Regions from separate parts of the Alteromonas sp. ABV4_515 genome, predicted to be linked through region 1. Evidence: predicted binding sites of a transcription regulator. Region 1 holds the regulator's gene; the other holds the start of a gene.
The links. The regulator NrdR, encoded in region 1, represses ribonucleotide reductase genes. The targets are predictions, from matches to a motif close to AAACACNANATNTNGTGTTT.
Positions count from the first base shown of each region.

Region 2: nrdA (class 1a ribonucleoside-diphosphate reductase subunit alpha) is a predicted target of NrdR. The motif match lies at 2,587-2,606, and genes of this name have one in related genera.

Region 1 is NZ_JBSWWZ010000002.1:716,398-720,828, reverse strand. It holds gene ribBA (bifunctional 3,4-dihydroxy-2-butanone-4-phosphate synthase/GTP cyclohydrolase II) at 1-408, opposite strand, end outside; gene ACXAGX_RS07495 (riboflavin synthase) at 427-1,092, opposite strand; gene ribD (bifunctional diaminohydroxyphosphoribosylaminopyrimidine deaminase/5-amino-6-(5-phosphoribosylamino)uracil reductase RibD) at 1,116-2,237, opposite strand; gene nrdR (transcriptional regulator NrdR) at 2,247-2,696, opposite strand; gene glyA (serine hydroxymethyltransferase) at 2,768-4,024, opposite strand; gene ACXAGX_RS07475 (aspartate/glutamate racemase family protein) at 4,228-4,431, opposite strand, start outside.
Region 2 is NZ_JBSWWZ010000006.1:22,757-27,187, forward strand. It holds gene gyrA (DNA topoisomerase (ATP-hydrolyzing) subunit A) at 1-1,324, opposite strand, end outside; gene ubiG (bifunctional 2-polyprenyl-6-hydroxyphenol methylase/3-demethylubiquinol 3-O-methyltransferase UbiG) at 1,681-2,385, shown strand; gene nrdA (class 1a ribonucleoside-diphosphate reductase subunit alpha) at 2,810-4,431, shown strand, end outside.

The DNA.
Region 1 (4,431 bases):
ACCACCGTCTTTCGCGATTAAAGGGAAAATATGTCCAGGTTGAACCACATCGGCAGCAACGGCATCTTTGCCAACAGCGGCAAGCACTGTTGTGGCACGATCAGCGGCAGAAATACCGGTAGTTACGCCACGTGCAGCTTCAATCGATACGGTAAATGCGGTGTGGAATTGAGCGCCGTTTTTATCGACCATTAATGGCAGGTTTAAACGTGCACAACGTTCCTGGGTCATAGGCAGACAAACCAAACCACGGGCGTGGGTTACCATAAAGTTAATCGCTTCTGGCGTTACATGCTCCGCCGCCATGATGATATCGCCTTCGTTTTCACGATCTTCGTCATCCATCAGAATGACCATTTTACCCTGACGGATATCTTCAATTATTTCTGCTGATGTGTTGAGTGCCATAATTTCACTTGTGTAGGGTTATTTTCTCAAAAAGCCATTTTCGGCAAGAAACGCCATACTGATGTCTTTTTTACTCGATTTCTCTGCCGCTTTCTCGCCCATCATCAACCGCTCCAGGTAGCGTGCTACCACGTCGACTTCCAGGTTGATCCGGCTACCGGCTTTATAAGTGCCAATCACCGTTTCCTGAAGCGTATGGGGAATAATCCACAGCATAAATTCGTTGCCGTCTACCTCATTGACTGTGAGGCTCACACCGTCGACAGTAATACTGCCTTTGTGGGCGATGTACTTAGCCAGATCAGTGGGGGCAGCAACCCAAATTTCAATATAGGTGGCGTGCTTAACAATACGTTTTACTTCGCCTACACCGTCTACGTGACCGGAAACAATATGACCACCGAAACGGTCGGTAGGACGCATGGCCTTCTCAAGATTTACGGTGCTACCTGGCTTATAATTGGCGAAGCCCGTGTACTTAATGGTTTCGGCTGAAACATCGGCGCAGTAGTAGTCTTGACCAAACTCGGTAACCGTTAAGCAAACGCCGTTTGTGGCAATGCTATCGCCTAACGCCACATCCGACATGTCGAGCTTCTCAGACGAAACGGTGAGTTTGATGTCCTCACCACGGTGGTCCAGTGAACGAATGGTTCCCAGAGCCTGGATAATACCGGTAAACATATCGGTTAGCCTCCTGGCTGAATTTAACTAATTATATCGTAGGTCAGGCGGATATCCGGGCCAATTTGCCTGACATCGGACAAAGAAAGTGATGGTGTCTGATCCAGCGCAGTGAAATCCTGCAGGGTAAGCATACTTTTCGCCTTATCGCCGAGTACTTTAGGGGCCTGATATACCACGAGCTGATCGACCTCTCCGGCAGCTAACAGTGCACCTGCGAGTCCAGGGCCAGCTTCCACCCAAACATCGTTAAGCTGGCGCTCACCCAATTTCATCATCAATTCATGTAAATCGATGTGATCGCCTTTCATTGAGATTGCCTGAGCCGGCACGTCAGTCTCTGGCGCTATGGGCTGCCCAGTAATGCGCAGTGTTTTATGACCGTCGGTAAACAACTGTAAATTGCTCGGTAAAGCATTATGAGAATCAATGACAACGCGCAGAGGCTGGCGCAGTGGCAATGCAGGATAGTCGGACAAATCGGCTTCGGCTTTTCTTACCAGCAAGCTGGGGTTATCAGCCAGCGCAGTACCAGAGCCGGTAAGCACGGCACAACTCTGCGCGCGCTGTAATTGCACATCGCGGCGGGCTTCAGAACCAGTGATCCACTGACTCACACCATTGGATAAGGCAATTTTACCATCGAGGCTAATGCCCATTTTTACGGTCACTCTTGGCTTACCGGTAACCATGCGCTTAATGAATCCCGGATTGAGCGCAGCGGACTCAGCGGCCAGTACGTCGGTAACCACGTCGATGCCGGCATCCTGCAAGCGCCGTATGCCATTACCACTCACTTGCGGGTTTGGGTCGGTCATCGCCACCACCACCCGGCTCACGCCGGCATCGATGAGGGCATTGGCACAAGGTGGCGTGCGACCGAAATGGCTGCATGGCTCCAAAGTGACATACGCGGTGCCGCCACGGGCCTTTTCACCGGCTTCACGTAGCGCATGCACTTCAGCGTGTGGCGTCCCCGCCTGAACGTGAAAGCCCTGCCCGGCTAACTCACCTTTTGCATCGAGAACGATACACCCAACCCGAGGGTTCGGTGAGGTGGTGAAGCGGCCTTTTCGGGCCAGTTTGATGGCCTTAGCCATCCAGGTGTAATCGTCATTTACTGACGCAGATAATGAGCATGTCATAACAGCGGATTAGTCTCCCAGGCGGGCAATTTCCTCACCGAACTCGCGAATGTCTTCAAACGAACGGTAGACAGAGGCAAAGCGTACATAAGCCACTTTATCCAGTTCTTTAAGGGCATCCATAATCAGATTACCCAGATATTCACTAGAGACTTCACGCTCTCCAGTAGCACGTAGGGCGGATTTCAGTGACAAAATCACTTCCTCAATACGCTCTGTACTCACCGGACGTTTTTCCAGTGCCCGCTGCAGGCCTGCACGGAGTTTGTCTTCGTTAAACGGTTCCCGAGAACCGTCACGTTTAATCACACGGGGCATCACCAATTCTGCGCTCTCAAACGTAGTAAAACGTTCGTGACAGATCACGCATTCCCGGCGACGGCGCACCTGATGCCCTTCTGCCACCAGACGGGAATCGATAACTTTGGTTTCCTGAGCCGAACAAAACGGGCAAAACATGGGGAGTCCTTAAAACAACAAAACCGCCGGACAGGGTTGTCCGGCGGTTCTTAGTTTAACGCGAGGGGCTATTAACCGTAAACAGGGAATGCTTCACACAGTTTGATGGCTTCGCCTTTAACACGCTCAACAACACTTTCATCACCCATGTTGTCAAGAATGTCGCAAATCCAAGTAGCTACCTGTTTTGCTTCTTGCTCTTTAAAACCGCGACGGGTAATTGCCGGGCTACCAATACGCAGACCGCTGGTTACGAACGGAGAACGCGGATCATTTGGCACCGAGTTTTTGTTCACTGTGATGTTCGCGCGGCCAAGGGCAGCGTCGGCATCTTTACCAGTGATGTCTTTCTTGATCAGGTCAAGCAGGAACAGGTGGTTTTCAGTACCGCCGGAAACGATGTCGAAACCGCGCTCAAGCATAACTTCAACCATCGCTTTCGCGTTCTTAACAACCTGCTGCTGGTATGCTTTGAATTCAGGCTGCAGGGCTTCTTTGAATGCTACTGCTTTTGCAGCGATAACATGACACAGAGGACCACCCTGGTTACCCGGGAATACTGAACTGTTTAGCTTTTTGTAAATATCTTCGTCGCCACAGGCAGACAGAATAAGACCACTACGCGGGCCAGCCAGCGTTTTGTGTGTGGTGGTAGTTACCACGTGTGCGTGAGGCAGTGGGCTTGGGTAAACGCCAGCTGCAATCAGACCGGCAACGTGTGCCATGTCGACTAACAGGTACGCACCCACTTTGTCTGCGATTTCGCGGAAACGGGCCCAATCAACCACTTTAGAGTAAGCAGAGAAACCACCGATGATCAGCTTAGGCTTGTGCTCAAGCGCCAGAGCTTCAACCTGCTCGTAATCAATTTCGCCGGTTTCCTGATTCAGACCATACTGTACTGCATTGTAGGTCTTACCAGAGAAGTTTACGTGTGAACCGTGAGTAAGGTGACCACCTTCAGACAGGCTCATACCTAATACGGTATCGCCAGCGTTGATCAGCGCCATGAACGCTGCCGCATTGGCCTGTGAACCTGCGTGCGGTTGTACGTTTGCGTATTCAGCACCAAACAGCTGCTTCGCACGGTCGATAGCTAACTGCTCAACCACGTCTACATGCTCACAACCACCGTAATAACGCTTACCAGGATAACCTTCAGCATATTTATTAGTCAGCTGTGAACCCTGTGCTTCCATGACTCGGGGGCTACAATAGTTCTCTGATGCGATGAGCTCGATGTGGTGCTCTTGACGCTCAGCTTCTTTCGCCATGGCATCTGCCAGTTCCGGATCGTAATCCGCAATAGTCATATCGCGAGGTAACATGAAGGCTCCTTACTCTGCGTATTTTTGGACTGCTATAAAATGAGGGGCATATTTTAGTCATTTTAGACGCTATGTATACTGCTTTGTTTGCATTAATCATAAGATCCGATGTGAAGAAAGTTTCACATCGGCATGGGGCATACAACCGGTGGGCTTTAGCAATTATTTATTTAACTGATATGAAAGTGGAATAAGCGGTTAACTCAGTTATTTTGTAAGGCAAATTCCACTGCCTTTTGCGCGTGAATGGCGGTGGTATCGAAAAGTGGCACTTCGGTATCGGCATCCGTGACTAACAAGCCGATTTCTGTACATCCGAGTATGACCGCTTCAGCGCCGTTAGCGTGGAGTAAATCGATAATACGTAAATACTCTGCTTTCGACGATGCTGAGATGTTTCCAAGGCA
Region 2 (4,431 bases), on a different contig from region 1:
TACCGAATTCTGGTGTTAACCAGTCAGGACGCGCTGCATCATCACCCGCACGTTCCAGCATGTCTGCAACATCGCCAAGGTTCCAACCCTGTGCAACCAAGGCTTTCTTGGCTTCAGACGGACTCGGCGAGGCTTTAATAAGCTCAATGATCGGATCGATGTTGGTCAGCGCAATGGCAAGACCTTCAAGAATGTGCGCACGGTCACGGGCTTTACGCAGCTCGTAAACGGTACGGCGAGTTACCACTTCACGACGGTGAAGGATAAACGCCTCAAGCATTTCCTTGAGGTTGAAAACTTTAGGCTGGCCGTTATCCAGCGCCACCATGTTTATACCGAATACCGTTTGCAATTGGGTATTAGCATAAAGGTGGTTAAGGAGTACTTCTGCAGATTCGTTGCGTTTCACTTCCACAACAATACGCATACCGTCTTTATCAGACTCGTCGCGCAGTGCTGAAATACCTTCAATGCGTTTTTCTTTAACCAGCTCGGCAATTTTTTCAATCAGACGGGCTTTGTTAACCTGATACGGAATTTCGTTGACAATAATCGTTTCTTTGCCACTACTGTCCGTTTCGATTTCCGCTTTAGCACGCAGATAGATTTTGCCGCGACCGGTGCGGTAAGCGTCATCAATGCCCTTACGGCCACTGATCATTGCCGCGGTTGGGAAATCTGGTCCAGGGATGAATTGCATCAGATCTTCGATTGTTACCGACGGATTTTCAATTAATGCAATACAGCCGTTGATAACTTCAGTCAGGTTGTGTGGCGGAATGTTAGTCGCCATACCAACCGCAATACCAGAAGAACCGTTAACCAGCAGGTTAGGTACCTTTGTTGGCAGTACATCAGGAATTTGTTCTGTACCATCATAGTTAGGTACAAAATCAACAGTTTCTTTATCCAGATCCGCCAGCAATTCGTGGGCGATCTTGGCCATGCGCACTTCGGTATACCGCATTGCAGCGGCTGAGTCGCCGTCTACCGAACCGAAGTTCCCTTGCCCGTCGACGAGCATGTAACGCAGCGAGAATGGCTGTGCCATACGTACAATGGTGTCGTATACCGCACTGTCACCGTGAGGGTGATATTTACCGATGACATCACCGACCACACGGGCCGATTTTTTGTATGGTTTATTGAAGTCGTTTTTGAGTTCGTTCATCGCGAAGAGTACACGACGGTGAACCGGCTTGAGGCCGTCTCTTACGTCAGGCAATGCACGCCCAACAATAACGCTCATCGCATAATCGAGATAAGAGTTCTTCAGCTCTTCCTCAATATTTATGGGCAGAATTTCTTTAGCGTTATCAGTCATAAACTGCTATGTCCCTTGATTCAAGTTCAAGCGTATCCAATATCACGCACCACCAAGTGTTAAAACCTGGTAATAAATGCAGCTAAGAACAGCGCTTTCTTATTATGGGTTTATCTTGAGGAGCCGGTTGACCCGCTCATAACCTCCTCAGGTAATCATTGAGTGTATCACTGGATGACAGATTTATGTAGCGCTTAATCAGTGCAATCAGGACAGTAGTGCCTGAGCGTCTACTTTTCGTTCAGTTAACGATGTTTCACTGACAAAACATGCCTTTTCACTAACGGTTGATGTAACCTATTACGCTGATTGTTTTCTTTCTTTTATATTCTTTAATAACGGTATAGAGCGTTTTCATGAGCAACGTCGACGAGCAAGAAATTGCCAAATTCAGTGAACTGGCCTCGCGCTGGTGGGACACAGAGAGTGAGTTCAAACCACTGCATCTAATTAACCCTTTACGTTTGGACTTCGTTCAGCAACATTGTGACGGCCTGTTTGGTAAAAAGGTGGTCGATGTGGGCTGCGGTGGAGGTATTCTTGCAGAATCCATGGCAAAACTGGGTGCCGAAGTCTCTGGTATTGATTTGGCTCAGGCGTCTCTTGAAGTGGCGAAACTTCACGGTCTCGAATCTGGTGTGTGTGTGGATTATCAATGTATCAGTGCAGAAGAGTTCGCCGCCCAGCATCAAGGTGAATTTGATGTAGTGACTTGTATGGAAATGCTTGAACACGTACCGGACCCCGTCTCTATTGTTGCAGCGTGTGCGCGCCTGGTTAAACCAGGAGGCCATGTTTTTCTGTCCACATTAAACCGTAACGTCAAATCTTGGTTAATGGGTATCGTGGGTGCAGAATACATTTTAAATCTGGTACCGAAAGGCACACATCAGCACGCCCGCTTTATTAAGCCTTCAGAATTAATGGCGATGACCGATAAGGTAGATCTGCTACCACGAAACACCACAGGCTTGCATATGGATCCCTTAAGCCGTCAATTTTATCTTTCAGATAAAAACGTCGACGTTAACTACATCGTTCATACGCAAAAAGCTGACTAGAAAACACAACATGTAGTGCTGATGAACATAATCTGCGCTACATGTCGTATTTGTGAGCAGTCATAATAGTAGCAGTTAAAATTTTTTAATTGCAGATCAAAAAAGTAAAAAACGGTTGCATTTGGCTGATTTGCCATTTGATTGCCTGTACTTGGTTAGTCTTCACTAACCATTTTTATTGCATAGTTTGATCGCTGGATTTACCACCAGATATTGGGTTGCATTAACGCGTAAACCTCACTATCTTGTGTCTTGTCCGACGGGTGTTTTATAACGAAAAGTGAGCAACAAAACACAGGATCCCGCCAGGCAGTAGGGATCTCTGCTGGATCAGGCTTTCAGAGCCAAATTACGTCAAATAATTACAGTGAAAATGGGTATTCATCCCGTCATTCATGCGCTAACAAACTAACGGCCAGTACAAATGAACAATAACTTGTATGTCACTAAACGCAATGGCGAAAAAGAAGCTATTGAGTTAGATAAGATCCACAAAGTCATTACGTGGGCAGCAGAAGGACTCAACAATGTTTCTGTTTCCCAGGTAGAACTCAAAGCCCAGATCCAGTTTTACGACGGTATTAAAACCGGCGAGATCCACGAAACCCTGATCAAATCAGCGGCAGATCTTATCTCTACTGATGCACCTGATTACCAATATCTTGCTGCGCGACTCGCTATTTTCCACTTACGTAAAAAAGCATACGGTCAGTTTGAGCCGCCTAAACTGTTCGATCACGTGAAGAAAATGGTTGAACAGGGTAAGTACGACGAGCACCTGCTGTCTGACTACACCCAGGCCGAATTCGAAGCGATGGACGATTTCATCGACCACTGGCGCGATATGACCTTCAGCTATGCGGCGGTTAAGCAACTGGAAGGCAAATACCTGGTACAGAACCGTGTGACCGGTGACATTTACGAAAGTGCCCAGTTCCTTTACGTACTGGTTGCGGCATGCCTGTTCGCTGAATACCCGAAAGAGACGCGTCTTGATTATGTCCGTCGTTTCTACGATGCAACATCAACATTTAAGATTTCTCTGCCAACACCTATTATGTCTGGTGTGCGTACGCCTACCCGCCAGTTCAGCTCATGCGTACTGATTGAAACCGGTGATAGTCTGGATTCTATCAATGCCACAGCCAGTGCTATTGTAAAATACGTAAGCCAACGTGCCGGTATTGGTGTGAACGCGGGTCGTATCCGCGCATTGGGAAGCCCAATTCGCGGTGGTGAAGCATTCCATACTGGTTGTATTCCATTCTACAAGTATTTCCAAACGGCAGTGAAAAGCTGCTCTCAGGGTGGTGTTCGTGGTGGCGCAGCTACCCTGTTCTACCCACTCTGGCACATGGAAGTAGAATCTCTGCTGGTACTTAAAAATAACCGTGGTGTCGAAGAAAACCGTGTACGACACCTCGACTATGGTGTTCAGTTCAACAAGCTGATGTATCAGCGCATGATGAAAGATGGCTACATTACTTTGTTCAGCCCGTCTGACGTGCCGGGCCTTTATGATGCTTTCTTCGCTGATCAGAACAAATTCGAAGAACTGTACGTTAAATACGAACAGGACGACTCCATCCGCAAGAAGCAAATTAAAGCCATGGAACTGTTTAGCCTGTTCATGCAAGAACGTGCTTCTACGGGTCGTATTTACCTGCAAAACGTTGACCATTGTAATACGCATAGCCCATTTGATCCGGCTGTTGCTCCAGTGCGTCAAAGTAACCTGTGTCTTGAAATCGCCCTGCCGACCAAGCCACTGGAACACGTGAACGATGAAAACGGTGAAATTGCCCTGTGTACGCTGTCTGCGTTTAACTTAGGTGCAATTAAATCGGTAGATGAATTTGAAGAACTGTCTGACCTTGCCGTACGTGCCCTCGACAGTTTGCTGGATTACCAGGACTATCCTGTTCCGGCGGCATATCACGCAACAATGAATCGTCGTACGCTGGGTATAGGCGTAATTAATTTTGCTTACTATCTGGCGAAAAATGGCGTTAAGTACTCTGACTTCAGTGCAAATCCGTTGATTCA